3 regions of the Vibrio echinoideorum genome follow, and region 1 is predicted to be linked to each of the others. Evidence: predicted binding sites of a transcription regulator. Region 1 holds the regulator's gene; each other region holds the start of a gene.

Region 1 (11,111 bases):
CGCAGCAACTAAGCCTGTTTGGTTTTTGATTTCTTTAATGATTGAGTGGGTACGATCACGCTCACCGGAGTTTGCACCATAGGTTACCGAGACAAATTTTGGTTGAAGTGTCTTAAGACGGTGAACTGAGTTCCACAGCGTTTCTTCCATCTTTTCGCTGCTTGGTGGAAAAAATTCAAATGACACATTAATGTTGTCAGAAAGCTCAGCAATATTCTGATTTAAAGCGTCGATATGGCCTGCGTGTGTGTATCCCATCTTACTCTCCCTGTGGCAAAAGCAACCACTAAATAATCTCAAATCCTTAGCGACGTTTAGACGTCTATATGTCTCCAGAATGTATTGAATACGATTTAATGTCAACAGATCGATTATGAATTTTTTTCAAGTAGATCGTGAGTAAAACTCAAGTCAGTAAATGAGCCGCAAAGCAAAAATAAGATAGAAAAAAGGCTGAAAAACACATCGTGCTTTCAGCCTTATTTATCTTAGTGAATAGTATGCTATTTACGTATTAAACTAATTGATCTGAGTATTAAACCAACCGATTTGCGTATTAAAACAAGCTCGACATTCTGTTTAAGTCAGATTGGATTGCGCCTGCTGTCACTTCACGACCAGCACCAGGGCCTCGAATAACTAATGGATTATCTTTATACCATTTACTCTCAATCGCAAAGATGTTGTCGCAAGGCAATAAGTTCGCCAGTGCATGCTCTTTCGATAATGCCTCAACACCTACCGTAGCCTTACCATTCTTCTCTAGACGCGCGACGTAACGTAGAACTTTCTGCTGAGAATGTGCTTTTTCCAAACGCTCGGCCAACTCTTCACTCAGCACAGAGGCCTTATCAAAGAAATCATCCACCGATAAACCTTTCAGCTCTTCAGGTACTAGTGATTCTACTTTTACGTTTTCAGGTTCAATATCTAAACCCGATTCACGCGCCAGAATTACCAGCTTACGCATCACGTCTGAGCCATCGAGATCAGCACGAGGATCCGGTTCTGTTAGGCCTTGCTGCCAAGCTAGATCAACCAACTCGCTGAACGGTACCGTGCCATCAAACTGTTGGAACAACCAAGACAGCGTGCCCGAAAAAATACCAGACAGTGCAAGAATATCATCACCGCTTTCACGCAGGTCACGTACCGTGTGGTTAATCGGCAAGCCAGCACCAACGGTCGCGTTGTACAACCAATGACGGCTGATCTTAGCGAAAGCATCTTGCACTTGATGGTAATACTCGCTTGATGCAGAGCCTGCAACCTTGTTCGCCGAGATCAAATGGATGCCTTGTTGTGCGATTTGCAGATATTTTGCTGCAAGCACTGGGCTCGCAGTAACATCAAGAACCACCGCTTCATCGTAACCCTGAATCGAACCTAAGCGCTCTAACCAATCGTTACCATTATTAGCAATCGCTTCATCATCAAAACGCTTACCAACAGACGTCGCATCAATGCCTTGATCGTCGAACCAATAGGTCTGGCTATCAACCACTGCGACCAATTCAAAGTTCATTCCACGACGCTTTTCAAGCTCAGCCTTTTGTTCAGCAAACAGACTTAACCAACTTGAACCAATGTTGCCCTTACCACATAAGGCAATCGCAACACGTTTCTGCGCTTGGAACAATTGAGAATGAATGCCTTTCACTAGGCTTGATGTTTCACTTTTACGAATCACAGCAACCAAGCTTAAGCCTGAGTTCGCTTCTGAGATAAACTCAACCGGTGAGCTCTTTAGTTGCTGGTAGAAGCCGTAGCAATGGTTCGGGTTTTTGGTCACGCCCGCACCCACTGCTGCAATCAGAGAGAAACCTTCTTTAAGTTTGATTTCAGCTTCAATCGCGTGGTCTTGTAGATATTCCAATGCACCACCAGCGATCTCCTCGGTATAAGCAAGACGCAGGCAGTGTTGATCTGGTTCAAGTTCATAAGCAAGCGGCTCTAGTTGAGCACGCTTAAGACCTTCCAACACTTCGCTTTCTAGACGGTCGAAATCATGTCCATGACCAAACGTCAGTTGCACGATAAGAACTTCATCTAAAGAGGTAATGATTTTTGCACCACGACCGGATGCCAATACACGCTCTATCTGTGTAGAACCCGCCTCTGGCTGATAACTGCAACGTAAGCTCAGATCCATAGCACTTTGAGCCACAGGCTGTAGCGTTCGGCTATGAAGCACAGGAGCCGCTAGGCGAGCCAGTTCACTCGCTTCATCAAGGCGAAGCAGAGGCAACAAACACGCATCCGAAACTAAACGAGGATCAGCGCTGTATACACCAGCCACATCACTCCAAATCGTTACGCGTTCAACTTCTGCCAGAGCACCAATCACAGTTGCCGAGTAATCCGAACCGTTGCGGCCGAGCAGCACTGTTTCGCCCTCGCAGTTCTGAGCCATAAAACCAGTAATCACCACACGGCAATGCGTATGCTGAGCCAGAACTTCTTTAATCAGAGAGTAAGAACGTGCGCGATCAACTTCAGGTTGAGCGCCTACTTCTGCACGTAAAAAAGCACGCGCATCTTGAGCGACGGCTTGTAAATCATTTTGGCACAACAAAGCCGCCAATAAGCGTGAAGACCAAACCTCACCGTGCCCAAGCACTTGCGCTTTTTGCGCTTCACTCAAGGGAGCCGTTAACTCGCCTAAGGCGGTAAATTCTTGTTGGATGGTTGCCGTTAGTTGCGCAGCAGATTCACCTTCAAGTAACGTTTCAATCAATTCAAGTTGAAACTGACGAAGGGTTTGCAGACATTCATGAGCAATACGACCATCTTTGTCGAGCGCTTCGACAAACTCGATTAAGCGGTTGGTTGTTTTACCCGCAGCGGATACCACGACCAAATCTGTTGCTGATGAATACTCTCTAAGAATGTTCACTACTCGTAGGTAACATTCAGGGTTCGCTAAACTGCTGCCACCAAATTTATGTAGCTGGCGAAAGGTTGCCATTATTAACCCTCCCCTTCAGCGATAAAGCGTTGTGTTTTTTCAAAGGCTTGTTTGAGATCGTCAATCAGATCTTCGGCATCTTCAAGGCCAACCGAGAGGCGCAATAGTTGCTGAGAAATACCAGCTTCTGCCAATGCTTCTTCACCCATAGCACGGTGAGTCATCGACGCGGGGTGACAAATCAGGCTTTCAACGCCACCCAGAGATTCAGCCAAAGAGAACAACTCTAACTCGCCAACAAAATATTTAAGCGCGTCGAATGAACCCGAAAATTCAAAACTCAACATTGAACCAAAGCCAGACTGCTGTTTCTTCGCGATATCATGACCAGGATGATCAGGTAAGCTTGGGTGATAAATAGTGCCAACCAGATCTTGTTGTTGTAGCGAAGTTAGGATTTCACGAGAACTCTCTTCATGAACACGCATACGAGCACCAAGCGTACGAATACCGCGTAGCGTCATGTAGCTATCAAATGGTGTGCCAGTCGCACCAATGCAGTTGCCCCACCAAGCTAACTCTTCAGCATGCTCTTCTGTTTTAGTAACGACTACGCCACCAATCACATCTGAGTGACCGTTAATGAATTTCGTTGTCGAATGGATAACAAAATCGGCACCTAGCTCTAAAGGCTTTTGGAATACAGGCGTCAAAAATGTGTTATCGACAGCAACCAATGCACCGACTTTTTTCGCTTTACGGCAAGTTTCTGCAATATCGACAACACGAACCAATGGATTCGATGGCGTTTCTAATAAGATCAATTTTGGCTTAAGTGCGATCGCCGCATCCAACGCAACTTGATCCGATTGATCAACAAACAGCACCTTAAAGTCGCCTTTGATCGAACGCGTGTTAAACAGACGGTAAGTACCACCATAACAATCGTGTGGTGCGATAATAAGATCATCGCCACCCAAGAAAGCAGACACCCATAAGTTAAGCGCCGACGTACCACAGTTAGTGACAACTGCACCTTTACCAGATTCTAGTTCAAACAGCGCAGTTTCTAATAAACCACGGTTTGGATTACCAGAACGGGTGTAATCGTACTTTGGTACTTCACCAAAAGCGGGAAAACCGTAGTTAGTCGACAGATAAATAGGTGGAACTACGGCATGATGTTGAGTGTCTGACTCGATGCCAGTACGTACGGCGATGGTTGCTGGCTTCCGGCTGCTCATAGGTGCTTCCTTACAAGTTTGGCGTCTGGGTATCACAGCCGCTTGTGGGGTTTTTGCGGCTGTGTTAGATATATGTTATTCACTTTACTTTCATAAACGTGAGACGTCAACACTTCTAGACGTCTATATGTCTTTGCTTATGGCAGTAAATCCCGCTAAAATCACCACTATTAATTTATTCTAACAACTAAAGTGATGAAGGTACGCAATGGCCGACTGGAATGGTGAATACATAAGCCCATATGCTGAGCATGGAAAGAAAAGCGAACAGGTAAAAAAAATTACAGTTTCTATCCCTCTAAAAGTGTTAAAGGTTCTCACTGACGAGCGCACTCGCCGCCAGATTAATAACCTACGCCATGCAACAAACAGTGAGCTACTGTGCGAAGCCTTTCTACATGCGTACACAGGCCAACCACTGCCAACGGATGAAGACCTTCGTAAAGATCGCCCAGATGATATCCCTGCAGAAGTAAAAGAACTGATGACAGCAATGGGTATCGAATTCGAAGCGTTTGACGAAGAATAACAATAACTCAGTCACTGCCTTCAATATTGATTCGCTATAGCTGAACCCTATTTTTAGCGTCACTCGCTAAGCTTTCTGTAGAAGCTGCCTGTAATTGCGCGGTGAGTAATAGATATAAAAAAACCGACTCCTAGTGAGTCGGTTTTTTATTATTCTTTTTTGCTTCAATAGAGCAACAGCGATAACAAGCTATTAAGCTATTAAGCTATTGAGCTATTGAGCTATTGAGCTATTGAGCTATTAAACCATATAGTTAGCAGGCATCTCAATACGAGCTACGCCAGATTCAACGGCTGCTACCGCTACCGCTTTTGCTACGCAAGGAAGCAGACGTGGGTCCATAGGCTTAGGAATAATGTAACCTTTGCCAAACTCCAGTGCAGTCTCACCCGCAGCGGCGAGTACTTCAGCCGGAACTTCTTCTTTCGCTAGTTCACGAATCGCTTTAACCGCCGCCAACTTCATCTCATCATTGATTTCGCTCGCACGCACATCGAGTGCACCACGGAAAATGAATGGGAAACAAAGTACGTTGTTTACTTGGTTAGGGTAATCACTGCGGCCTGTACCCATAATAAGGTCGGTACGAACTTCGTGAGCAAGCTCAGGCTTGATCTCTGGATCTGGGTTTGAACATGCAAACACTACCGGCTTATCAGCCATCAGCGTTAGTGCTTTAGCTGGTAATAGGTTAGGGCCAGATACACCCAAGAAAAGGTCAGCACCTTCGATAACATCTTCAAGCGTACGTTTATCCGTATTGTTTGCGAACAGCGCTTTGTACTCATTCAAGTCTTCACGACGAGTATGAATCACACCTTTACGGTCCAGCATGTAAATTTTCTCACGCTGAGCGCCACACTTAATCAACAGCTCCATACAAGCAACGGCTGCCGCGCCAGCACCTAAACAAACGATCTTACACTCTTCAAGTTTTTTACCTTGAAGCTCAATTGCGTTCAGCATACCCGCTGCCGTTACAATCGCAGTACCGTGTTGGTCATCGTGGAATACAGGTACATCACAACGCTCAATCAAGCGACGTTCAATCTCAAAACAGTCTGGTGCCTTGATGTCTTCTAGGTTAATACCGCCGAATGTATCCGCGATATTCGCAACCGTATCAACGAACTCATCGATTGTGCGGTGTTTTACTTCAATATCGATAGAATCTAAACCAGCAAAACGCTTAAACAGTAGCGCTTTACCTTCCATTACAGGTTTAGAAGCAATTGGGCCAAGGTTACCTAAGCCAAGAATCGCCGTACCATTAGAGATAACAGCAACCATGTTGCCTTTACCTGTGTACTTGTAAACGTTCTCTACGTTCTGTGCGATCTCTCGAACTGGCTCAGCCACGCCAGGGCTGTATGCGAGTGCTAGGTCTTCTGCAGAATTTGCAGGCTTCGTCAGTGCTACGGCAATTTTGCCTGGAATTGGGAACTCATGGTAATCAAGAGCTTGCTGACGGAATTGTTCTTGAGGCGATAATTCTTGAGAGGATTGATCTTGGCGGCTGTCTTCAGACATAGGTGTAGGTTCCTAGGATATTATTATTTGGGGGATCTTGTTCATGTTAATAGATGTACTTCAAAGTTCCTAGGTGGTTAAAGCCTCTGTCTCATTAAAAAACGAGATTTCACTACTAATAAGACCAGTGAGCAGTTGAAATTACTGTCGCTTGTTGAACTTTCGAGCGGATTTCAATTCGGTATGATTTGATAGGAACGTTGAGAATTAAGCTTAGTCAGTAAGAAAGTATTGGAAAAGGTTAAGAGCAGAATAATATTCATCTTTTCCTCAAACGCCAGGCAACAAAAAAGGACACCGAAGTGTCCTTTTTATGTCTAAATAGCGAGAATTACTTCTTGCTAGAAAGAGCACCGAAACGCTTGTTGAAGCGATCAACACGGCCGCCCGTATCTACGATACGTTGCTTACCAGTGTAGAATGGGTGACATTTGTCACATACGTCTAGGTGAATAGATTCTTTTGCAAGCGTTGAGTTGAACTCAAATGTGTTGCCGCAAGAACAAGTTGCAGTAACTGCTTTGTATTCTGGGTGGATACCAGTTTTCATGGGATAACCTCAAGTAGGCCGTGTCGCTATACGATTCTAAGCCGCACACCACACGTAGTTAAAAAAATAAATAAAGACACCGCTGCATCACTAAATAGAGATAAAGCCATACCTTTAAGGCGCAGTATATTAATGAATCTGTGAGGTAGGATCAACTGATTTGATACATTTTTCACCAATAGTGTCTTTATTTCCTTTATCAGCTGGGATTTAAACGTGCTAACCGCCTTCACGAGCTCGCTAAGCCTACTCAACCAAACTGCTCCTCGAATTTAACTGTCTTATCCTTTAGACTGTTCGCTCTCGTCAACTCAGATAAAGCCGTCTCTTTATGCGTCCAATGATTGCCCGTGTGGCACTGCCTGTTCCACTAGACAAGCAGTTCGATTACAAGATTCCCAACCACCTGTTTCCAATTATTGGCGGTCGAGTCTCTGTGCCATTTGGACGACAAACCTTAACTGGCATCGTCACGGCTCTGGTTAACGAATCGGAATTCGAGTTAGATAAACTCAAGCCCATTAAAGCCTTATTAGATAATCAGCCTGTTTGGCCTGAATCGGTCTACTCACTATTAGTGTGGTGTAGCCAATTTTATCAGTATCCTCTTGGTGAAACCCTTGCTAACGCACTACCGAGCGCCTTAAGAAAAGGCAAAGCCGCTGACTTCGCGACGCTTGTTGAATGGCGACTGACGACATCAGGCAGGGACCAGCTCATGCAAGGTTTTGGTCGCGCAGTCAAACAAGCCAAAGTCATGCAAATGCTTGAACACGGCCCTGTTCCTCATCAAGAGTTCATTGACGAGGAAGTAGGCAGCGCAGTGCTCAAGACGCTGGAAGAAAAAGGTTGGATTGAATCGGTAGAGAAAAAGCCGAAACGCCAGGCATGGCCAGTTGATCTCGAAAACGACCAAGATAAGCCAAAGCTCAATGAAGAGCAGGCTATCGCAATTGCGACAGTAAATAGCCAAACCGATTTTAGCTGCTTTTTATTAGAAGGAGTCACCGGCTCAGGTAAGACCGAAGTCTACCTCAATATGATTAAGCCGATTCTCGACCAAGGTAAACAAGCGTTAGTCTTAGTGCCTGAAATAGGCTTAACACCTCAAACGATTAATCGCTTTAAGCGACGCTTCAATGTGCCAATTGAGGTCATCCACTCTGGTTTAAACGATTCCGAACGACTGAACGCTTGGTTATCGGCTCGCGATAAAATAGCAGGTATTGTCATCGGTACACGCTCGGCGCTGTTCACACCCTTTGCCGATTTGGGCATTATTATTGTCGATGAAGAACATGACGCTTCATATAAACAACAAGATAGCCTGCGTTACCACGCTCGTGATGTCGCGATCATGCGAGCTCATAAAGCTCAGATTCCCGTCGTCCTTGGATCCGCTACTCCCGCTTTTGAAACGCTACACAACGCGCAGATAGGTAAATATAGTCACCTTACCCTCACCTCTCGTGCGGGTGTCGCACTGCCAACTACCAATAAAGTATTGGATGTGAAGGGCGAATATCTAGAAAGCGGTTTGTCGGCCTCTTTGATTGCTGAAATGCAAAGACACCTCAAAGCAGGCAATCAGGTAATGTTGTTTCTCAATCGCCGTGGATTTTCCCCAGCATTGATGTGTCACGATTGTGGTTGGACGGCTGAATGTAAACGCTGTGACGCTTACTACACCTATCACCAATACAGTAACGAGATGCGCTGCCACCATTGTGGATCTCAACAACATATCGTACATAACTGCCAAGGCTGTGGCTCATCCAACTTAGTAACGGTTGGTGTCGGCACTGAACAATTAGAAGCTCAGCTTGGTCAGCTATTTCCAGAATACAAAACGATTCGTATTGACCGCGACAGTACTCGCCGAAAAGGTAGCTTAGAAAGTGCCCTAGAATCGATTCGTAAGGGTGAATTTAAAATTCTAATTGGTACGCAGATGCTTGCGAAAGGTCACCACTTTCCTGACGTGACACTTGTGGCGTTATTGGATGTTGATGCCTCTTTATATAGCAGTGACTTTCGCGCCTCTGAAAGACTGGCGCAGTTATTCACTCAGGTTGCAGGGCGTGCAGGGCGTGCCAGTAAACCAGGTGAGGTTATCTTACAAACTCACCATCCAGAACATGGATTGCTGCAAGCGCTACTGCACAAAGACTATAACCACTTTGCTCAGACAGCTCTGGCCGAACGCAAACAAACGATGTTGCCACCTTATACGTTTATGACGTTGTTCAGAGCGGAAGCCAACGATACGCGCTTGGTTGAAGAATTTTTGCGTCAAGTTCGTCATACATTAGAATCACATCCATTGTTTGACCAATATTGCATGGTGCTAGGTCCAACGCCTGCCCCACTCGCAAAACGTGCAGGTAAATCTCGCTGGCAACTGATATTACAAACACAGACTCGTTCATTAATGCAGAAGCTCTTAATGAGTGCGAAGCCAGCAATTAATCTGTTACCCGCCGCGAAAAAAGTGCGTTGGTCGCTCGATATAGAGCCTCAAGATTTAAGCTAAACCTTACGGGGTTAAAACTAATGATAAGTTTGTTCACAATTATTTCATATTTCTCGTGAGCAACCTCACACTAGTCATGTGATTTTTGTTAATCTAGCCGTAACTTTACACGGATGAAACGAATAAAATATTGCAATAAAAAAAGTGTTAGCAACACTTTCATAATATCTATCCGATTGTATTAATTATTCACGCCTTAGATACTTAGGCAGCAAAGGAACTTAAAAGAGGGTTTAATTTATGGCGACAATGAAGGATGTTGCCCAGCTAGCAGGCGTCTCAACTGCAACGGTATCACGTGCATTGATGAACCCTGAAAAAGTCTCGGTTTCTACTCGTAAACGAGTGGAAGCAGCAGTACTTGAAGCTGGATACTCACCCAATACATTAGCTAGAAATTTACGTCGCAACGAATCAAAAACCATCATCACTATCGTTCCTGATATCTGTGACCCTTATTTCGCCGAGATCATTCGTGGCATCGAAGACGCCGCAGTAGAAAATGATTACCTCGTTCTACTTGGCGACAGTGGTCAACAAAAGAAACGTGAATCATCATTTGTAAACTTAGTCTTCACCAAACAAGCTGATGGCATGTTGCTGCTTGGAACTGATCATCCATTTGATGTCAGCAAACCTGAACAAAAAAATTTACCGCCAATGGTTATGGCCTGTGAATTTGCTCCTGAGCTTGAATTACCTACAGTACACATCGATAACCTAACCTCTGCATTTGAGGCGGTTAACTACCTAGCTCAATTAGGTCATAAGCGTATTGCTCAAATATCTGGGCCCGCGACTGCAACCCTGTGTAAGTTCCGTCAACAAGGTTACCAACAAGCCCTACGCCGCGCTGGAGTATCAATGAACCCTGCTTACAGCACAGTGGGTGATTTTACCTTTGAAGCTGGTGCGAAAGCGGTTCGTCAATTATTGGCACTTCCAGAGCAACCAACCGCGATTTTCTGTCATAACGATGCGATGGCGATTGGTGCAATTCAAGAAGCGAAGAAGTTAGGCTTACGTGTTCCTCAAGATCTATCAATTGTTGGCTTCGATGACATCCAATTCGCTCAATACTGCGATCCACCGCTAACGACGATTTCTCAGCCTCGTTACGAGATTGGACGTCAAGCCATGTTAATGATGCTTGATCTCCTTAAAGGTAACGATGTTCAAGCGGGTTCACGTCTGCTTGAAGCTAAATTGGTGGTTCGAGGCAGTACTGCACCACCACGAATTTAATAGCACAAAATACCGATATCAAGCCGCGGCACATTTTGATGTGCCGCTTCCATTTCTGCACTATTATCCTCACTCAATCTGGATTACCATGAGAGCAGAATCATCAACTATTGAATTGTCTTGTGGCTAATAGAGATTATGTAAAGCGCGGTCGTGGCACAAAAAAAACGACTAAGAAACAAGCCCCTCGCCGTAAACCTTGGCGCAGTGGTCTTTTGGCGATCCTGCTTGCCGGCGGGTTTGGCTACGGACTTTACTTACTGAGTAATGACCCTGAGCCACCAACACCGGCACCAGTGGTTAGTAAACCTAAGCCAAAACCAACCAAAGTAATTCCACCACCTCCTGAAGAGAAGTGGGATTACGTTGAAACGCTGCCAAGCCGCGAGATTGAAGTTAAAGCGAAAGAGCAGCAGATATCAAAGATCCCTTACGTTATGCAGTGTGGTGCTTACAAAACATCTTCACAAGCAGAAGCTCGTAAGTTAGATATTGCCTTCCAAGGTATCTCAAGCGAAATCCGCAAGAAAGATGGCAGCAGCTGGTATCGTGTGGTTCTTGGACCATACAAA
Region 2 (11,111 bases), 1.0 Mb from region 1:
TCGGCCCAGTATTTTTTGTGTTCGTGAATAGGAGTGATATCGCTGTACATATTTCAACCTCTGATTTTTGAGGCGGGAATTATAGCGGCATGAGCCTAGACTAGCCAGTAGAACATGCCCCTGTTAGTTCTGATGTCTTTCGCCATTTTGCAGATAATGCTGACAAAAGAACCATACAACAGCATAGTTGAAGCCTTGAATAACGTCGCTAATTTGTGATTTTGATTAGTGTTCGCAGCAGTTTTTGATATTATTCGCGAAAATAAGTCTGAAGAAGTAGATCCACAATGGTCGAATCATTATTAGTACAATTTGCTCCCATGCTACTAGGAGCCCAACTGATCTTAACCCTCATTTTGGTAAAAGGGGATATTTGCCCGGGACAACGTGGCCGTATTCACAAGATGTTACCTGCGATTGGCGTGCTTTGGCTTGCTGTTGCTTCATTAAGAATTGAAGCGTTTCTTGTCGTGTTCGCGATCTTTTATTTCTATTCTCAAATTCAAACCAAGAAGACACGTGATTCTGGTCCTATTTGGGTGATGTACCTTGCGTGTGGTTTGGCGCTTTCATACGTTGCTATTCAAGCGACTGAGCAAGCAACCACCGTCGGTATTATTACTACTTTACTGCTAGTGGCACTGTTGGGGTCTGCGTTTGGTCATTTACTGCTGACGATTGCGAGAACACGCTTACAAGCATTTCACCGTGTTCTGCCTGTTGTGGGCGTATTAACAGGCATGCTGGTGGTTTTGGCGACGGTCGTAAATGTTTATTCTCTGTCTGAAGCTCAATTAGAGCCAATGATTTCAACCCTACTGTTTAGCTTTGCTTTGCTAATCTCAGCTATCGTAGTGTGGTGTTGGCATCTATTGTTCGTTAAAACCCCTGAAAAGCTTCAGCTGACTATTTCATTGTTGATGTTATTGGTGGCGGCCGTTGGTTTAACGCCAGTTTGGGCGATGTAGGCGGTTACTGATCTCACAAGCCTTTTGGTGTTGAATCGAAAAAGTGTGATCTGTTTTTTAGCGTGGTGTTGGTAAGCGTTCTAAACTTAAATCTAGTCGGTGTGTTCGTTAGGAGTACGGGATGGATTTAAGCAACGTCAAAGGTTTCGAAAGCATTATTTTGCTGGGAATCGTGAATGAAAAACTTCGCTTAGAATGCGATAGCTTTGAAGAGCTGATCAGTATGTATGAAATGGATATAGAAAGTGTTGTAGGTAAGCTTGATATGCTTGGCTATCAATACGACCCATTAACTAACCAGTTTAAGTCTTATCCAAGATAAGCAACAAACTGGCGCATCTTCTGTCGATTGTGAGTCAGCTATCGATTGTGAGCCAGTTATCGAGAATGAACTAGTTATCGATTGTGAGCCAGTATCGTGAATGAACAAGTACCGCCATCGTCGGTACTAAAGCTAAAAGAAGAAAGTCACAGATAATCTGTGACTTTTTTGTTTCTGGCGCATTCCTATCTGGTTCAACGCTGGCATAAACTAACCCAACAACGCGCCTCTTAAACGACTTCAATGCCATCTAGGTGACTCTTACTTTGCTGTCTTGCCGTGCTAAAGAAAGCTTGTAGGTAACGTTTGTCTTTTTCTGAGTTTCTTACCGCTGCGAATAACCTTCTTGAAAGCCCTTTGCCTAATGGTTTGCTGGCAATGAGTCCTTGCCTTGAAAATTCACTGATCGCCCAGTTTGGTAATGCTGCGACACCTAAGCCAGCTGATACCATTTGTACCAACATTAATGTGTTGTCTGCCTGTTTCCATTTCTTTGGTTCAACGCCTGCGGGTTGCAAAAAGTGTTTTACTACGTCGAGACGCTGCTTTTGAACCGGATAAGAGAGCATCGTAATATCACTAAGATCTTGCGGTTCAATACTCGGCTTTTCGGCCAAAGGAGAGTTGATCGCGGTGATCAAGCGCATCTCAAAATCGAAAAGCGGTTCGTAGTGAACTTCAGAACGGGGCTGTATATCGGAGGTGATCACCAAATCTAACTCACCTGCCATCAATGCCGGTAGAGGCTCAAACCCGAACCCTGACGAGAAATCTAAGGTCACGCTTGGCCAAGCAACTTGGTACTCTTTCAACGCGGGCATTAGCCATTGGAAGCATGAGTGACACTCGATCGCCATGTGCAATCGGCCATTCACATCCTCTTTTAGGCTCGCCAACTCATTCTCTGCTTTAGCAATCTTTGGCTGTATCTCATCCGCGAGCTTAAGCAAGATCTCACCCTCAGAGGTAAATTTCACTGGCCTAGTTTTTCGTAGGAAAAGCTGACCGCCAATACGCGCTTCAAGGTCTTTCAATTGATGAGAAAGCGCCGACTGAGTCAGGTGAAGAGAGGTCGCAGTGGCTGTTAACGATCCGCTGTCTCTCAAGGTGGTCAATGTTCGAAGGTGTTTAAGCTCTATCATGAGTATTCCTCATATTCCCTAAGCCAATTCAATATTTCTTAATAATCACCCTACGGTGTTTTTGATCTTTTGTAAACGTCTAGATGTCCAGATGGATTTAAACTGTTCATCTTTGGATGATTCAAGATGAATATTATTAATAAACAAGATGAATATTTGGACGTTGTCCATAGATCGGATTAAGGCGATAGTTTAGCCATCCAGACGCCTTTTTGGAAAAGTGAAATCATCAAAGGCAGTCTGACCGGAATTTAAAATTATCGAATAAGGAAAAGACTCATGACGACAACAACGCATATTCTTGGCTACCCACGTATCGGCGAAAAAAGAGAACTCAAATTCACGCTCGAGAAATACTGGCGCGGTGATATCGATCAATCTGAGCTCAAGCAACTCGGCAGCGAATTAAGAAATCGTAACTGGAATGTACAAGCTGACGCGAATCTAAGCTTTGCAACTGCGGGTGACTTCGCATGGTACGATCATGTTCTAACAACGACTCTACTTCTAGGTCATGTACCAAAACGTCATACTGGTGGTTCTGAAGATGAAAAAGCCTTCCCAGATCTGGATACCTTGTTCCGTGTAGGTCGCGGTCAGTCTCAAGTTCAGTCAACTTGCTGCGGTGGTACGCATACGTCTAATGATGGCACTAAAGACAGTTCGGCTGCTTCCGACATGACGAAATGGTTCAACACCAATTACCACTACATTGTTCCAGAGTTCAGTAAAGACGACACCTTTGAAGTGAGCTGGCCGCAGCTGTTTGACGAAGTGAACGAAGCGATAAAAGCAGGACACAAAGTTAAGCCTGTACTTCTCGGCCCACTGTCATATTTGTACTTAGGCAAAGAAGTGGAAGAGGGCTTTGACCGCTTAACCTTGCTTCCACGTTTGCTTACTGCTTACCAAGCGATTTTGGCAAAACTCGCCAAGTTGGGCGTTGAGTGGGTGCAAATCGATGAGCCCATTCTATCTCTGGAACTTGAGACTAAGTGGGCAGATTCATTCAAGTTGGCTTATCAAGTGATTCAAGGCGATGTGAAACTATTGCTGACCACTTACTTTGATTCGGTGACTGACACGTTAGACAAGATCGTGGAACTGCCCGTCAACGGCTTACACATCGACTTGGCTGCCGCACCGCAGCAACTTGATGAGGTGGTGAATAAATTGCCACAAAATTGGGTGCTTTCTGCAGGGGCGATTAACGGTCGCAATGTATGGCGTGCTGATTTGGCCACGCAGCTAGAGCTACTGCAGCCAGTGAAAGAGAAGCTAGGAGACAAACTGTGGGTGGCAAGTTCATGTTCGCTGCTGCATAGCCCAGTAGATTTGGAGTTAGAAGATTCGCTCAGCGAAGAAGTGAAGAGTTGGTTTGCTTTCGCGAAACAGAAAGTCACCGAGGTGAGTTTATTGGGGGCTGCATTAGATGGCGATCAAAATGCCATTTTAGCGTGTGAGACTTACAGCCAACCAATTGTTGCTCGTAAGAGCGCAACTCATGTCAACAAGCCGCAAGTTCAAGCTCGCCTCAATATCATCACTAAAGCGTTAGCTGAGCGAAGTGCGCCTTACGCAGAACGTGCGGCGCATCAGTCTGAAGTTCTCGGCTTACCGCTGTTACCAACCACAACCATTGGTTCATTCCCACAGACCGGTGAAATTCGTGTTCAACGTAGCGCCTACCGAACCGGTCAATTGAGTGAAGCGGAATACACCACCGCACTAAAAGGTCACATTGCGGATGCAGTCAAACGTCAAGAAGCACTCGATTTGGATGTGCTTGTGCACGGTGAAGCCGAGCGCAATGACATGGTGGAATACTTTGCAGAAAACCTAGCCGGCTTCCAAACCACCAAATTTGGTTGGGTACAAAGCTATGGTTCTCGCTGCGTAAAACCTGCGATTGTGGTTGCGGATATCGAACGTGAAAAACCAATGACGGTGGAATGGTCGACCTATGCTCAATCTCTGACTTCAAAGCAGATGAAAGGCATGCTCACTGGGCCTGTCACTATCTTGTGTTGGACATTCCCACGTGAAGACATCTCACGCAAAGAGATCACTAACCAACTGGCGTTTGCACTGCGTGATGAGGTGTCGGATTTACAAGACGCTGGCATCAACATCATTCAAATTGATGAACCTGCCATTCGTGAAGGTTTGCCACTGAAAAAGCGCGACCACGCAGAATATCTAGAGTGGGCGGTTGATGCCTTTAAGATCTCAGCGGCGAGTGCCAAGCCAGAAACTCAGATCCATACCCATATGTGTTACAGCGAGTTCAACGAGATCATTGACTCAGTCGCTGCGCTAGATGCCGATGTGATTACCATAGAGACTTCTCGTTCGAACATGGAGCTACTGAAAGCGTTTGAAGAGTTTAACTATCCGAATGCGATTGGACCGGGTGTTTATGACATTCACTCACCAAACATTCCTTCAGAAGAGTGGATTGTTGATTTACTAAAGAAAGCGGCAGAAAAAATCCCAGCAGAACGTTTGTGGGCAAACCCTGATTGTGGTCTAAAGACGCGTAACTGGGCAGAAACAGAAGCGGCACTGACAAACCTTGTGTCGGCGACTAAGACACTGCGTAAAGAGTGGGAAGCTGCAGACGCTTTAGTATAACGAACACTAGGGTTTGATTACCCGCTAATCCACGATGAACCACAAAAAAGGCCTCGCAGTGCGAGGCCTTTTGGTTCTGTGCTTGTTTGAATCTCGAGCTAGAAACTAGCTGCTACTTTGACATGTCTCTTTACTGATCAGCTTCTCAACGATCAATTGTCCGCGAGTGTTGCGAATCTTGATGTTGTAAGCCAAGCCCATGTCGAGGTTTGCTCTTACTTCAGAGTTGGTGCAGTAGCTATTCACACTCATGTCTACAACTTGATTTAAAGGCTTAGCACCTTTTGCATCTTGGTTGTAGATCATCATGATTTCGATAACCGTGTTCTTTGCCAGCACGCGCATGACCGACAGCGGGCCATACTCAATCGGCAGGCCTGCGGATAAAACGCCAGCGCGATGTTGCGCCATCATTTCTAGCTGTCTTTGTTTGTCTTGTTCACTTGATGAGCTACAGCCTGCAAGCAGAACAGCGGCCAGTGAACCGATAATCCATTTTTTCACGTTAAAATACTTTCTTGAATGGTTTAACAATCACATTTTGGTAGACGCCAGCAGCAATGTACGGGTCTGCGTCTGCCCATGCTTGTGCATCGTCTAAAGAATTAAATTCAGCAATCACAGTAGAACCAGTGAAACCAGCTTCGCCGGGGTTATCTGAATCAATCGCTGGCATTGGACCTGCAGTTAAAAGTCGGCCTTCATCGTGAAGTGTTTGTAGGCGTTCTAGATGTTGTGGGCGAACACTTAGTCGTTTTTCTAATGAGTTTTCGACGTCTTGAGAAAAAATCACGTACCACATATTGAGATATCCTTATTTTACTTCACTGAATTTGGGGCGTTTAAATTCGCTATCTTGCTAATTTACGCGAACTAATTGGTATTGGAAGGGCTAATGATAAGAAATTGTGAAATGGTGCTAGAGAGTTGAATGGTCTTTAGTGATTTCATTTACCGTCGCTAAAGACCGTTGCATTCGTTTGTATCGATAGAAAAGCAAAAAGTTTGCTTAGTGAAAAGTGCTATTTTTTAACTGGTCGAGGTTTGCCACTTTCATCAACTGCGACGTAGTTGAATGTCGCACCACATACCTTGTAGCGATCGCCGATACCGTGATCAAGTACGGGCTTAACCCAAACTTCTAGGTCGATATTCATCGAGCTACGACCAATCTTAGTGCAGTCGCCATAAACACAGACTACATCACCAACCGATACGGGTTGTTTGAACTGGATGCTCGATACTGAAACGGTGACGATCTTGCCGTTAGAGATCTCTTTCGCCAGTATGCCACCAGCAAGGTCAAGCTGAGACATTATCCAACCACCGAATATTTGACCTGCTGCATTGGTATCAGAAGGCATCGCTAAAGTGCGAAGGAGTAAAGAACCAATCGGGTTCAAAGTTGATTGAATAGTCATTGTAGTACTCTTGGTGGTATTGATTATCTGAAATAAAAAATAGATGTGTGATGGGTTATCGAAGTATTTGTTGCTTCACAAGCAACAAGTTACCGTCAAATAGGTGAACGAGTGGCAGCCTCAAAGAGGACGTTAATTACTCGTTTTTCCCGTACACAAACAAATCAGTGGCCAATGATCGCGAGTATCATTGGCCACCGGGAATCGCATATTGAGAAGAATTGTAGCAAAAAGGGGATGAGGACTCATCTCTTAGGGTTACTTCTCGTCGGTATTTTTGTCTGCTAGGTCTTGCTGCTTATCTTTTGCCAGAGCTTGGTCTTTTGGTAAATGTTTATAAATATAAACACCCGTTAGAAAGGTAAACGCAAAGGTTGCGATGAGAAGGCCGAACACTTTGAAGTTAACCCAAACATCTAATGGCAGGTTGAAAGCCACATAAACGTTGAGAGTGGCGCAGAGAGTAAAAAACAAAGTCCAAGCCCAGTTGATCTTGCCCCATACGGCATCAGGAAGTGAGATCTCTTTGCCCAACATGCCTTTAATTGCAGACTTGCCCATGATGTGACTTACCGTTAAGCCAATAGCAAACAGCGCGTAAACGATGGTAACTTTCCATTTTATGAAATTATCGTCGTGCAAAAAGATGGTCATGCCACCAAATACGGCAACCATCAAAAATGTGATGATCTGCATTTTCTCTACTTTCTTGTAGATGATGTACGTTAAAACGATTTGTACTGCGGAAGCAACAATCAATGCGCCTGTAGCTGTGTAGATGTCGTACATCTTGTACAGCGCAAAGAAAATAATGAGAGGAATGAAATCAAGGATTTGCTTCATGTGGCACTGAGTATCCAGTTAGTTGAGTTGCAGACAGTCTAACTAAAATTGCCTCGATGCTAAATAGCCCGAGACAATTGGCTGCAAAACTAATTGTGTGGAACTCAATGTTACCGCATAGACGATGTTTGGTACCGGGGGATCAATTTCTTAATATCCTCAAGGTAACCTTCGCTCTTTAAGCTATCTAACGTATTTTCGAGTTCTTGTTCGCTCATGGCAAAACACGTCGATTTACCCGTCGTTAGATCGAGATAATCGTGGTATTCACGCTCTGTGAAGTGGCCGATTCTATCCATCAATAGGGTTTTAATTCCATGGTGAATTAAGCCGTAATACGTATGTCTTTGTAAGGTCATAACCTATCCTCCGTGACAAGCTGCGAAGATAAAGGGGCAACCTGCTGTATATTGTTTGGGTTATCTAAGACAAAGCAATTCGAATGCCATTTTGGTCATCAAAACAGAACATTTCTCATATCAAATTGAATTGATTTTCTTTTCAACCAGTTAAAAAGAAGCACATTCTGTTCTCACCTAAACAATACGTAACTAACGTAAAATAGTTTTATTTTGAGAATCACCCAATTCTCATTCTGACGACCTACAACCGCTTTATCGTTAGTGGATTCTCAATGTTGATAGTGGTTAACCTACAAGCCAATCGACTAGCGTAGATAGAGACGTATTTTGGCGATTTTTGGGTTGTATTAAGAAGTAACTATTTCCAGAAAAGACACTGTCTTCGCTCACTTTGACTAGCCGACCTAAATCAATATCTTGTTTGGCAAGAGTGATGTCGCCTATTGCAATTCCAAATCCTTGAATTGCCGCGTTCATCGCTTGATCAAGTGTCGCGAATTGTTGATTATTTTTACTCGAAAGGTCATGGCTTCCTATATGTTCCAACCAAAGTCGCCAATCACTCTGCTCATTGTTAGCGTGTAACCACGTGTATTGCGCGAGTTTATGCGGCTTGATCAGAGAAGAGGAACCACTGGCAAGGTGGCTGGGTTTAATGCTTTGCGCCTGGCTGACGGGTGCGAGCTGTTCGTTGAACAAGAGTTGGCTAACAATTGATTGTTGGCTTGGTTTTTTTCCATAGGTAATGACGGCATCGAACGGGTCAAAGCTCGGCTCAAAAACATGCTTGATGGTAGAAGTGAGCTCAACATCAATTTCAGGGTATGCCTCTTGAAAAGACATCAGTTTTGGCAGTAACCAAGAGGTAATGCAGCTCGGCGCGTTGAGCTTAATTTTGGAAGGGGAGCTCGCCACTTGGTTCAGAGCGGATTGCAGTTGCTGAATCGTATCTTGGATGAGTGGAACCAGTTCTTCTCCTTTGGGTGTTAATGACAACCCGCGAGCATGACGATAGAAAAGGTCGCACCCAAGACTTTCTTCAAACGACAAAACTTGGCGACTCACCGCGCCTTGCGTGACATTGAGTTCATGTGCTGCGCGTGTGAAGTTGAGGTGCTTTGCCGTTGACAGAAACGCGATCAAGGTTTTTGTTGAAGGTAGCGTGTTGTTCATGTCTACACCTATGAATTTTAATCATGCCTATTATGTAATTATTTCGATTCATTTATCAATAGCGTTCTGTTTGAATGTAAATACTTACTCATCATTTGTGATTCAATATGTGTATAAGCTACATATTTTGAATATGAAGGCAATGATGAAGACATTGTGATTAAGTGAAAGGGATAGCTTTTTGACATCTTTTATTGATAATTTAGTGCCTCAGGCTGTAAAAAAATTAATACCTTATCAATCAGCAAGAAGAATTGGTGGTGACGGACGTGTTTGGTTAAACGCTAACGAATTGGAAAGCTCGTTGTTTGAAGGAGAACCTAGTCATAACCGCTATCCAGATTTTCTACCGCAAGATATTGCTAAGGCTTACCAAGCTTATTGTGGAACTGATGCCGAGACGGTAGCTGTTCGTGGAGCAGACGAAGCGATTGATTTGCTGATCAGAACATTCTGTAAACCAGCGAGCGACAATATACTGATTTGCTCACCAACGTATGCGATGTATGAGTTTTGTGCCGATGCATTGGCGATTGAAACACTCGACTCGCCATTACAAGAAGACTTTAATCTTAATGTCGCCGATATTGTGCAGAAATCTGAACTGGTTAATCTTGTCTTTCTTTGTTCACCAAACAACCCTACTGGTAACGTGATTCCAAAAGTAGACCTCATTGAGGTACTGGAGGGAACTGTGGGCAAATCGCTAGTGGTGGTTGATGAAGCATATATTGAATTTGAACCCCATACATCGGCAGTGAGCCTCATTGAGCGTTATCCGCATCTAGTCGTGATTCGTACTTTATCTAAAGCATTTGGATTAGCAGCAGTACGTTGTGGCTTTATTTTGGCTAGTCCTAACGTGATGCAATATGTATCTAAGCTGATTCCCCCATACCCAATGCCAGATTGTTCTTCTCAGATCGTATTAGAAGCTTTGTCTGATGAGCGTGTTGCTGTGATGAAAGAGGCGACCGCTAAACTGGTTGAGATTCGTAATCAGTTCGCTGTTGCGTTAACCCAGTTCGACTTTATTGAATATGTTTATCCGTCATCGACCAACTTCATTTTGTTACGTCAAAAATCGGGGCATGAACTGTTTAGCGTATTGACGAAGGATGGCATTGTAACAAGGAACCAAAACCACGAACCTGCATTGCGTAACTGTGTTCGGATCACTATTGGTAGCCCTGAGAGCATGGCTGAAGTGATAGCGTCACTAGCAAGCTACCAAACCGAGTTGCAACAGACTCAACAAGATCAGCAAAAACGACAGCATCAACAAGATCAATATATAGAAACTCAATCTCAACTCGATAAAGATCATATCTAGGATGGCAATGATGAAAAAGATAATACTAGGACTCGCTTGCGCAGCTGCTTTACTTGGTACAACGGTACAGGCGAAAGAGATCCGTTTAGCGTCAGATTTTACGTATCCGCCATTCAACTATAAAAACAGCGATGGTGTGCCTGTAGGGTTTGATATTGAAATAGCTGACGCTCTGTGCGAGCGAGCAAAGCTAGATTGCACTTGGGTTTCACAAAGTTGGGATTCATTGATTCCAAGCTTATTAGCAAGGAAGTCAGACGTGATCATGGCTTCTATGCGCATTACCGAAGAACGTAAAAACAAGATTTTGTTTACAGATAAGTATTACCAAACTCCCGCAGTGTTTGTTGCCGCTAAAAGTGCAAAGTTTGATATTGATAAGCAAGGTCTCGATGGTAAAACTATTGGAGTTCAACAAGGAACGATTCACGATCGCTACGTAACAGACAAGTTTGGCGATGTGGCAAACATTAAGCGTTATACCGGCCAAGATGAAGTTTATCTGGATCTGCAAAACGGCCGTCTAGATCTAACCTTCGGCAACTCAGATCAACTGTCATTGGCTTTCTTAGATAAGAAAGAAGGTGAGGGTTTTGAATTTAAAGGCAAAGCAGTAACCGATAAAGCCTATATTGGTGAGGGTACTGCACTGGCACTCAGAAAGCAGGATTCGAAGTTAGCTAAGCAATTCAACGCTGCGATTGAAGAGATCAGAGCGAATGGTACCTATGACAAAATCGCCGCTAAGTACTTTACGTTTGATATCTATGGCAGTGATTTATAGCCACAAATTAGACCGCTTTCTTTTAGATACAACTTAACGAATGGGGTGGTTTCAGTTGATTGAAACCTTCTCTGTGAGAACTTAATCCGAGGGCAAGTTAGCTCTCGGATTTTCTATTCTATCTATATG
Region 3 (11,111 bases), 660 kb from region 1:
TTATTCTGCCGCACTGATTGCAGAATCTGTACAAGCGATTGGTTTAGAGATCTGGACCGATGTTCCGGGCATCTACACCACGGATCCACGGATCGCATCGAAAGCATCCCCTATCCCAGAGATTAGCTTCAGCGAAGCATCAGAAATGGCAAACTTTGGCGCGAAGATCTTGCACCCATCGACTCTAGTCCCGGCACTACGCCACCAAATTCCGGTATTTGTCGGCTCATCAAAAGCACCAGAGCTCGGTGGCACATGGATTCGTCAACAAGTTGAAAGCTCCCCTCTGTTCAGAGCGCTTGCCCTACGCTGCAATCAAACCATGGTTACGCTACGCAGCGCTAACATGTTCCATGCTTATGGCTTCCTCGCAAAAGTGTTCGAGATCCTGGCTAAGCATAAGATCTCTGTCGATCTTATCACTACCTCAGAGATCAGTGTCTCACTCACTCTCGATCAAACAGATACATCAGGTGGTGCTCCTCAGTTACCAGAAGCCGCTCGAATTGAGCTTGAAGAGCTGTGTTCTGTGGATATTGAACACGACCTATGCCTTGTTGCTCTTATTGGCAACAACATGAGTGAAAGCAAAGGCTATGCGAAGCAAGTATTCGGCACGCTTGAAGACTTCAACTTACGTATGATTTGTTACGGAGCGAGCCCACACAACCTGTGCTTCTTGCTTGATGAATCAGTCTCCAAATTAGCGATTCAAAAGCTGCATCAAGAGCTGTTTGAGTAGAAAGTCCGTTTATCATCGACGGATAAATAACTAAATCACAGATACAAAAAGGGTTGCTCTTAAGCAACCCTTTCTCTTTTTTACTTTACGAATCAAAGCTCGTCATAGCCTAAAAGCTAGTTAATGTTTGGACCTAACCACTTCTCAGCTTCCAACATATCCCAACCTTTACGATCAGCATAGCTATCCACTTGATCCTGTTGAATCTGAGCAATCGCAAAGTATCGTGAATCAGGATGCGAGAAATACATACCAGACACAGAAGCACCTGGCCACATCGCATAGCTAGTTGTTAGTGACATGTCGATCGCTTTTTCAACATCCATCAACTCCCACAACGAACCTTTCTCAGTATGCTCAGGACAAGCTGGATAACCCGGAGCTGGACGAATACCTTGGTACTTCTCTCGAATCAAATCATCATTAGACAAATCCTCATCTGGCGAGTAACCCCAAATGTCCTTTCTCACTTCTTTATGCAGGTATTCAGCGAACGCTTCTGCCAATCGATCAGCCACAGCTTGAATCATAATCGCGTTGTAGTCATCACCATTGGCTTTGTATTCATCAGCAAGTTCTCTCTCACCAATACCACCCGTCACCGCAAAGCCACCAATCCAGTCCGCTTTACCGCTATCTTTCGGCGCAATGTAATCTGACAAACAGTAGTTAAAACCTTTTGGCTTTTCGGTTTGTTGACGAAGGTTGTGCAGAACCTTTAGTACCTCGGTACGAGATTCATCGGTATACACTTCAATATCATCACCAACACTGTTCGCTGGGAACATAGCGCACATACCACGAGCTTCAAGCAACTTCTCTCTTTGTACTAGATCCAATAAATCATTGGCGTCTTTAAATAAGCGCTTCGCCTCTTCGCCTACTTCTTCATGATCAAAAATTGCCGGGTACTTACCAACCAAAGACCACGTCATAAAGAATGGGGTCCAGTCGATGTACTTACGTAAAGTAGCGACATCAAAATCCTTGAAGATGTGCACTCCTGGCTTAGCGGGTGCTGGCGGAGTGTAAGCATTCCAATCAATGGCCACTCTGTTAGCACGAGCTCTCTCAAGCGAGACAGGCTTGGTGCGCGGCTTCTTGCGGTTGTGTTGATCACGAACACGGTCATAATCTAGAACCAACTTCTCAACGAATGCGGGCTTCAATTCATTAGATAACAATGAGGTACATACACCAACAGCACGTGAAGCGTTATTAACATAAACAACGGGCTCAGAATAGTTCTGTTCAATTTTAACCGCTGTATGTGCCTTAGACGTGGTTGCGCCACCAATCAACAAAGGCAACTTAAAGCCTTGTCTTTCCATCTCTTTCGCAACATGCACCATTTCATCGAGAGAGGGAGTAATCAGACCCGAGAGACCAATGATGTCGACGTTTTCTTCTTTGGCTACCTTGAGAATTTTTTCACATGAAACCATCACGCCTAGATCGATAATTTCGTAGTTATTACACTGTAAAACCACGCCAACGATATTCTTACCGATGTCGTGAACATCACCTTTCACTGTTGCTAACAGTATTTTCCCGTTAGTCGCACCGACGTCTTTAGTTGCATTGATAAATGGCTCAAGATGGGCGACACCTTGCTTCATTACACGGGCAGATTTCACCACTTGAGGAAGGAACATTTTACCTTCACCAAATAAGTCACCAACTACGTTCATGCCATCCATTAAAGGACCTTCAATCACTTCAATAGGGCGAGAAGCATTAACACGAGCCTCTTCTGTGTCTTCAACGATGAAATCAGTAATGCCTTTCACCAAAGAGTGCTCTAAGCGCTTTTCTACTGGCCAGGTGCGCCACTCTAACGCCGATTTATCTTCAACCTTTCCAACTGCACGCTCTAAGTATGCAGTCGCAATATCCAATAAGCGCTCCGTCGAGTCATCACGACGGTTAAGCACCACGTCTTCAACAGCTTCACGTAAGTCTTCAGGCACATTATCGTAGATCTCAAGTTGACCCGCATTAACGATGCCCATATCCATACCGTTTTTAAAACAGTGATACAGGAATACCGCGTGAATAGCCTCACGAACGTAGTTATTACCGCGGAAAGAGAATGAAACATTCGACACACCACCCGAGATCATCGCATGAGGAAGATCGCGTTTGATATCACTTACCGCTTCAATGAAGTCCACCGCGTAATTGTTATGATCATCAATACCCGTAGCCACTGCGAAAATGTTCGGGTCAAAAATAATATCTTCTGGCGGGAAACCTACTTCATCAACAAGAATGTTGTAGGCATTAGTACAAATCTCAACCTTACGTTCTCGAGTATCTGCCTGACCTAGTTCGTCGAACGCCATCACGATGACTGCTGCGCCATAACGACGAACCAGTTTCGCTTGTTCAACAAACTTCTCTTTCCCTTCCTTCAATGAGATAGAGTTAACGATGCCTTTACCCTGAATACATTTCAGACCCGCTTCGATAACTTCCCATTTTGAAGAGTCGACCATGACTGGCACTTTCGAGATCTCAGGCTCAGACGCACATAAATTAAGGAATTTAACCATGCACGCCTCAGCGTCTAGCATCCCTTCATCCATGTTGATATCGATGATCTGAGCGCCGTTCTCAACTTGCTCTCGAGCAACACTCAAGGCTTCATCGTAAAGCTCTTCTTTTATCAATCGCTTAAATCGAGCAGAACCGGTAACGTTAGTACGCTCACCTACGTTCACAAATAGAGATTCTTTGGCAATCGTTAATGGCTCCAAGCCAGATAAACGGCAAGACACAGGCAAATCAGGTAGTTGACGCGGAGTTACGCCTTCAACGACATCGGCCATTTGACGAATATGTTCTGGCGTCGTACCACAACAACCACCAATTAAGTTCAAGAAGCCACTTTCAGCCCACTCCTTAACATGTTCTGCCATCTCTTCCGGAGATAAGTCATATTCACCGAACGCGTTGGGTAAACCTGCATTAGGGTGAGCAGAAACATTGCATTCAGAGATACGAGACATCTCACTGACGTATTCGCGGAGTTCATCAGGACCTAACGCACAGTTCAGTCCAAATGAGATAGGTCTAACATGACGAAGGGCGTTATAGAATGCTTCTGTAGTCTGCCCTGAAAGCGTACGGCCTGATGCGTCAGTTATGGTGCCGGAGATCATTACTGGCAATTTAATACCAATTTCTTCAAAAACCGATTCAACAGCAAAAGCACATGCTTTCGCGTTTAGCGTATCAAAAATGGTCTCGATAAGAATAAGATCTGAACCACCCTTGATAAGAGCACGAGTCGATTCAGAGTAAGCTTCAACCAATTCATCAAAGCTAACGTTACGGTAACCCGGGTCATTGACATCAGGAGAGATAGAACAGGTTCGGTTAGTAGGGCCTAAAACACCGGCAACGAAACGAGGTTTATCCGGAGTCTTTGCTGTCCACTCATCAGCAGCTTCACGTGCCAGTTGAGCAGCCGTAAAGTTAATTTCTTCGCTAAGGCTTGCCATATCGTAGTCAGCCATAGCGATGGTTGTAGAGTTAAAGGTGTTGGTCTCGAGGATGTCGGCCCCAGCTTCCAAATATTCTGAATGGATATCTTTGATAAGCTTAGGCTGTGTAAGTACTAAAAGGTCATTGTTGCCTTTTAAGTCACTATGCCAATCAGCAAAGCGTTCACCGCGATAATCTTGCTCTTCCAATTTATAATCCTGAATCATGGTACCCATGCCACCATCGATCAGTAAAATTCGTTGCTTCAACAGAGCTTCAATCTTTTGCCTTACATTACTTCCCACAATACAACCTCATTCCTTTAATTATCTCTCCATCCTATCACACATTAAAAAGGAGTCTAGACGTCTAAAAAAGGAAATTGATTACCGACTCATAACAAAAAAATGTTTGCTATTTGAGCATGAGACAACGAAAATTAATATTCATACTTTGTTACATGTTGGGATCCCAATGTCGGTCTACTACACCTTATGCTTCTTGTCCGCTGCTGCCATGCTTATTGCTTTCGTGAATACCAAAATTGGTAAAATGCAGACAACCATCGCCATTACAGCTGGTTCAATGATGTTATCTCTATTGATTATCATTGCGGGACAAAACAATTGGTTTCAATTGGCTGACATCGCCTCAGAAACTGTTGCCAGTATCAACTTTGAAGATTTCCTCCTGAAAGGAATATTGGGATTCTTACTCTTTGCTGGTGGTCTTGGGATTAAGTTACCTAATCTAAAAGATCAGAAATGGGAAATAACAGTACTAGCTCTTGGCGCTACACTGTTTTCGACATTCTTTATTGGTTTTGTGCTCTATGGATTCTGTCAATTCATCGGCATTCAATTTGATTTGATTTATTGCTTACTCTTTGGCTCTCTAATCTCACCAACCGATCCCATTGCGGTGTTAGCTATAGTCAAAAAGCTCGACGCTCCCAGACGAATCTCAACTCAAATCGAGGGAGAATCTCTATTCAACGATGGTTTTGGCTTAGTTATCTTCGTTACCCTATTTACCATTGCGTTCGGTACAGAAGCACCGACTGTAGGTAGCGTGACCATGTTATTCGTCCAAGAGGCGATTGGCGGTATCGTCTATGGCTTGGTTCTAGGTTTAATATTCCATTACCTAATTAGCAACACCGATGACCACTCGATGGAGCTGCTATTGACTATCGGTATCCCAACTTCTGGTTATGCCTTTGCTGAAGTTCTACATGTATCAGGACCATTGGCGATGGTAGTTTCAGGAATCATGATTGGTAACTGGACGCGCTTTATTGGGTTCTCGAAAGAGAGTGAGGATCATCTAGACCACTTCTGGGAACTAATCGATGAATTCTTGAATGGTGTATTGTTCTTATTGATCGGTATGTCGATGCTGTTATTCAAATTCCACCAAGAAGACTGGATCTTAATGGCGTTCGCAGTGCCTCTAGTGCTAAGCGCACGCTACCTAAGTGTTTTCTTGTCTTATATCGGATTTAAACGCTTTAGAACTTACAACCCTTGGTCAATCAAGATCTTAACTTGGGGTGGCTTGCGTGGTGGCCTAGCTCTAGCCATGGCACTTTCAATCCCTTCAGGTATCTGGGTGATAGAAGGCAAGGCAATAGATGTTAAAGAGATTATCCTTGTCATGACATACGCTGTTGTTGTGTTCTCAATCTTAGTTCAAGGCTCAACAATTACTCCGATGATAGAGAAAGCGAAACAAGCTGAGAAAGAGCTAGATTAACATCTCAAAATATTAAACTAGGCTGCCTAATATAGGTGGCCTTTTTTATACCTGATGAAAGTCAGATTCATCAATATCCTCACTAAAGCTCTAGCTGAAAGGTATACGTGAAACATAGAGCCTATCTCGACATTTGATGCACTATTATTAGAGTAATCAAAAACCTTATGTAGATTGAACACTGGATTTGGTTAGCACCAAAGTGAAGGCAAAGGATGTTTAATCCTGATAAAGACGACATGTAAACAGCGATAGCGATCTTAGCCAGAAATTTTACTGGAATTGAAACCATGTAAAAAACCCTTTCTTCTACGTACTAGCGAGTCTCCCAATAGACCAATCTTCAGTTGTATAAGCATAACTCGCAAGGCTTCAGCATCCGATGATTGAAATAAAAATAATGAGACTCAACGTCTAGCAGTAATTGATTTTGTCGTTAGCGGAAACTTCGGAGCTTGGTGAGTGTTGAACAGGAAGCTCTAGTTTTCAACTAAGTACTTAAATGCGACAAGATTGTACTAAGTAGGTATTAAAGCGGTTCGACTAAATAGGTGTAACTAGAGGAACACTTAATATTTCTAGCGTTAGGCTAAAGGTGACAGGCATAAAAAAGGCTCTAGCATTTCTGCCGGGACGCGTAGTCTAGAGCCTTAAATATGGTAGGGCTGGACTGAGTCGGCACTCCGGAGATTCGAACTCCCAACACGCGCTATTTGGGTAAGTCGGGGAATCCGCTGCTCTGATAATGCCGTATATTAGATTCAGAAAGTAAAAAGGCCCTAGCATTTCTGCTAGAGCCTTGAATATGGCAGGGGTGGAGAGATTCGAACTCCCAACACGCGGATTTGGAATCCGCTGCTCTGCCAATTGGAGCTACACCCCTAAAACTTTATCTTGCTTCAGATTCGAAAAAACCTCGCACTAGGCGAGGTTATCGAATAAGTGGCGGAGTGGACGGGACTCGAACCCGCGACCCCCGGCGTGACAGGCCGGTATTCTAACCAACTGAACTACCACTCCGCAGTGGTCAACTCACTAAGTGAGCGTCCATATCCCCAGGTCGGTCAACCTAAAGATTTAATTTAAAGCCTGGCGATGTCCTACTCTCACATGGGGAAACCCCACACTACCATCGGCGCTATTGTGTTTCACTTCTGAGTTCGGCATGGAATCAGGTGGGTCCACAATGCTATGGTCGCCAAGCAAATTTTAAAATTCGGAAAGCTTATTTAAAAGTTATATCTCTTCAAACTCATTCAAGGTCTGTCTTTGAGTCCACAAAACCCCTTGGGTGTTGTATGGTTAAGCCTCACGGGCAATTAGTACAGGTTAGCTCAATGCCTCGCAGCACTTACACACCCTGCCTATCAACGTCGTAGTCTACGACAACCCTTTAGGACACTTATAGTGCCAGGGAAAACTCATCTCAAGGCTCGCTTCCCGCTTAGATGCTTTCAGCGGTTATCGATTCCGAACTTAGCTACCGGGCAATGCCATTGGCATGACAACCCGAACACCAGAGGTTCGTCCACTCCGGTCCTCTCGTACTAGGAGCAGCCCCTTTCAATTTTCCAACGCCCACGGCAGATAGGGACCGAACTGTCTCACGACGTTCTAAACCCAGCTCGCGTACCACTTTAAATGGCGAACAGCCATACCCTTGGGACCGACTTCAGCCCCAGGATGTGATGAGCCGACATCGAGGTGCCAAACACCGCCGTCGATATGAACTCTTGGGCGGTATCAGCCTGTTATCCCCGGAGTACCTTTTATCCGTTGAGCGATGGCCCTTCCATTCAGAACCACCGGATCACTATGACCTGCTTTCGCACCTGCTCGAATTGTCATTCTCGCAGTCAAGCGGGCTTATGCCATTGCACTAACCACACGATGTCCAACCGTGTTTAGCCCACCTTCGTGCTCCTCCGTTACTCTTTGGGAGGAGACCGCCCCAGTCAAACTACCCACCAGGCACTGTCCGTAATCCCGATTCAGGGACCAACGTTAGAACATCAAAACTACAAGGGTGGTATTTCAAGGACGACTCCATCACATCTAGCGACGCAATTTCATAGTCTCCCACCTATCCTACACATGTAGGTTCAATGTTCAGTGCCAAGCTGTAGTAAAGGTTCACGGGGTCTTTCCGTCTAGCCGCGGGTACACTGCATCTTCACAGCGATTTCAATTTCACTGAGTCTCGGGTGGAGACAGCGTGGCCATCATTACGCCATTCGTGCAGGTCGGAACTTACCCGACAAGGAATTTCGCTACCTTAGGACCGTTATAGTTACGGCCGCCGTTTACCGGGGCTTCGATCAAGAGCTTCGTCCGAAGACTAACCCCATCAATTAACCTTCCGGCACCGGGCAGGCGTCACACCGTATACGTCATCTTACGATTTTGCACAGTGCTGTGTTTTTAATAAACAGTTGCAGCCACCTGGTATCTGCGACTCTCGTCTGCTCCATCCGCAAGGGACTTCACTGATAAGAGCGTACCTTCTCCCGAAGTTACGGTACCATTTTGCCTAGTTCCTTCACCCGAGTTCTCTCAAGCGCCTTGGTATTCTCTACCCGACCACCTGTGTCGGTTTGGGGTACGATTCCTTACAATCTGAAGCTTAGAGGCTTTTCCTGGAAGCATGGCATCAATGACTTCACTACCGTAGTAGCTCGACATCGTATCTCAGCGTTAGTAGTGGTCCGGATTTACCTAAACCACCCGCCTACATACTTGAACCTGGACAACCGTCGCCAGGCCCACCTAGCCTTCTCCGTCCCCCCATCGCAATTGTAAGAAGTACGGGAATATTAACCCGTTTCCCATCGACTACGCCTTTCGGCCTCGCCTTAGGAGTCGACTTACCCTGCCCCGATTAACGTTGGACAGGAACCCTTGGTCTTCCGGCGAGGGAGTTTTTCACTCCCTTTATCGTTACTCATGTCAGCATTCGCACTTCTGATACCTCCAGCAGCCCTTACAGACCACCTTCAACGGCTTACAGAACGCTCCCCTACCCCACATACCCTAAGGTACGTAGCCGCAGCTTCGGTGTATAGCTTAGCCCCGTTACATCTTCCGCGCAGGCCGACTCGACCAGTGAGCTATTACGCTTTCTTTAAATGATGGCTGCTTCTAAGCCAACATCCTGGCTGTCTGAGCCTTCCCACATCGTTTCCCACTTAGCTATACTTTGGGACCTTAGCTGGCGGTCTGGGTTGTTTCCCTCTCCACGACGGACGTTAGCACCCGCCGTGTGTCTCCCGGATAGTACTTACTGGTATTCGGAGTTTGCAAAGGGTTGGTAAGTCGGGATGACCCCCTAGCCTTAACAGTGCTCTACCCCCAGTAGTATTCGTCCGAGGCGCTACCTAAATAGCTTTCGGGGAGAACCAGCTATCTCCAGGTTTGATTGGCCTTTCACCCCTAGCCACAAGTCATCCGCTAATTTTTCAACATTAGTCGGTTCGGTCCTCCAGTTGATGTTACTCAACCTTCAACCTGCCCATGGCTAGATCACCTGGTTTCGGGTCTAATCCTAGCAACTGTACGCCCAGTTAAGACTCGGTTTCCCTACGGCTCCCCTAAACGGTTAACCTTGCTACTAAAATTAAGTCGCTGACCCATTATACAAAAGGTACGCAGTCACACCACGAAGGTGCTCCTACTGCTTGTACGTACACGGTTTCAGGTTCTATTTCACTCCCCTCACAGGGGTTCTTTTCGCCTTTCCCTCACGGTACTGGTTCACTATCGGTCAGTCAGTAGTATTTAGCCTTGGAGGATGGTCCCCCCATATTCAGACAGGATATCACGTGTCCCGCCCTACTCGTTTTCACTGATTATGATGTGTCGGTTACGGGGCTATCACCCTTTACTGCGGCACTTTCCAGACTCTTCACCTGCATCATTAAAAGCTTAAGGGCTAATCCAATTTCGCTCGCCGCTACTTTCGGAATCTCGGTTGATTTCTCTTCCTCGGGGTACTTAGATGTTTCAGTTCCCCCGGTTTGCCTCCTGTTGCTATGTATTCACAACAGGATACGTGCTTATGCACGTGGGTTTCCCCATTCGGAAATCCCAGACTCAAAAGGTTATTACTACCTAATCTGGGCTTATCGCAAGTTATTACGTCCTTCATCGCCTCTGACTGCCAAGGCATCCACCGTGTACGCTTAGTCACTTAACCATACAACCCGAAAGGGTCTTAGTGTATGGCAACTAACCAAGGTTTTTGGTTGTCATCAAGAAGGGTTAATTCTCAATGACTGTTTGCCGGACTCAATTGTGAATCAATGTAAACATTGATTCGAATACAAGACACTTGAATGTGTTTGTTGTGTTTATCTAATGAAAGATAAACATTGAGAACTTTTAAATTTGATTTGAATTACTCGTAAGTAATCAAATCAGTCAGCTTTCCAAATTGTTAAAGAGCTTGATTCAAACTAATGAACCATTTCTAAATATTTTCAAATAAAAACACTTAAAGATGGTGGAGCTATGCGGGATCGAACCGCAGACCTCCTGCGTGCAAGGCAGGCGCTCTCCCAGCTGAGCTATAGCCCCATCTTTGTATCTAGTCGATATTGGTGGGTCTGAGTGGACTCGAACCACCGACCTCCCGCTTATCAGGCGAGCGCTCTAACCAGCTGAGCTACAGACCCAATATCGTCTCTTTTACTTTCTAAACCTAATCAATCTGTGTGGACACTCATCGTGACTATCTTCGTATAAGGAGGTGATCCAGCCCCAGGTTCCCCTAGGGCTACCTTGTTACGACTTCACCCCAGTCATGAACCACAAAGTGGTGAGCGTCCTCCCCGAAAGGTTAAACTACCCACTTCTTTTGCAGCCCACTCCCATGGTGTGACGGGCGGTGTGTACAAGGCCCGGGAACGTATTCACCGTGACATTCTGATTCACGATTACTAGCGATTCCGACTTCATGGAGTCGAGTTGCAGACTCCAATCCGGACTACGACGCACTTTTTGGGATTCGCTCACTATCGCTAGCTTGCTGCCCTCTGTATGCGCCATTGTAGCACGTGTGTAGCCCTACTCGTAAGGGCCATGATGACTTGACGTCGTCCCCACCTTCCTCCGGTTTATCACCGGCAGT

What was found. The regulator MetJ, encoded in region 1, represses methionine synthesis genes. The targets are predictions, from matches to a motif close to TTAGACNTNTANANGTCTAA.
Region 2: metE (5-methyltetrahydropteroyltriglutamate--homocysteine S-methyltransferase) is a predicted target of MetJ. The motif match lies at 2,504-2,523, and genes of this name have one in related genera.
Region 3: metH (methionine synthase) is a predicted target of MetJ. The motif match lies at 4,585-4,604, and genes of this name have one in related genera.

Annotation. Positions count from the first base shown of each region.
Region 1 is NZ_AP025483.1:242,822-253,932, reverse strand. Features, by position in the region: gene metF (methylenetetrahydrofolate reductase) at 1-258, opposite strand, end outside; gene OCV36_RS01135 (bifunctional aspartate kinase/homoserine dehydrogenase II) at 557-2,968, opposite strand; gene OCV36_RS01130 (O-succinylhomoserine (thiol)-lyase) at 2,971-4,152, opposite strand; gene metJ (met regulon transcriptional regulator MetJ) at 4,361-4,681, shown strand; gene OCV36_RS01120 (malic enzyme-like NAD(P)-binding protein) at 4,922-6,211, opposite strand; gene rpmE (50S ribosomal protein L31) at 6,543-6,761, opposite strand; gene priA (primosomal protein N') at 7,093-9,294, shown strand; gene cytR (DNA-binding transcriptional regulator CytR) at 9,535-10,539, shown strand; gene OCV36_RS01100 (SPOR domain-containing protein) at 10,662-11,111, shown strand, end outside.
Region 2 is NZ_AP025483.1:1,264,358-1,275,468, forward strand. Features, by position in the region: gene OCV36_RS05815 (hypothetical protein) at 288-968, shown strand; gene OCV36_RS05820 (DUF4250 domain-containing protein) at 1,090-1,290, shown strand; gene OCV36_RS05825 (LysR substrate-binding domain-containing protein) at 1,521-2,432, opposite strand; gene metE (5-methyltetrahydropteroyltriglutamate--homocysteine S-methyltransferase) at 2,712-5,066, shown strand; gene gspS2 (GspS/AspS pilotin family protein) at 5,172-5,570, opposite strand; gene OCV36_RS05840 (YciI family protein) at 5,572-5,868, opposite strand; gene yciA (acyl-CoA thioester hydrolase YciA) at 6,089-6,487, opposite strand; gene OCV36_RS05850 (septation protein A) at 6,746-7,330, opposite strand; gene OCV36_RS05855 (hypothetical protein) at 7,441-7,689, opposite strand; gene OCV36_RS05860 (LysR substrate-binding domain-containing protein) at 7,978-8,865, opposite strand; gene hisC (histidinol-phosphate transaminase) at 9,047-10,198, shown strand; gene OCV36_RS05870 (ABC transporter substrate-binding protein) at 10,209-10,982, shown strand.
Region 3 is NZ_AP025483.1:3,184,819-3,195,929, forward strand. Features, by position in the region: gene lysC (lysine-sensitive aspartokinase 3) at 1-742, shown strand, start outside; gene metH (methionine synthase) at 859-4,536, opposite strand; gene OCV36_RS14290 (cation:proton antiporter) at 4,706-5,986, shown strand; tRNA gene OCV36_RS14295 (tRNA-Trp) at 6,793-6,869, opposite strand; tRNA gene OCV36_RS14300 (tRNA-Asp) at 6,930-7,006, opposite strand; rRNA gene rrf (5S ribosomal RNA) at 7,074-7,189, opposite strand; rRNA gene OCV36_RS14310 (23S ribosomal RNA) at 7,285-10,178, opposite strand; tRNA gene OCV36_RS14315 (tRNA-Ala) at 10,483-10,558, opposite strand; tRNA gene OCV36_RS14320 (tRNA-Ile) at 10,580-10,656, opposite strand; rRNA gene OCV36_RS14325 (16S ribosomal RNA) at 10,724-11,111, opposite strand, start outside.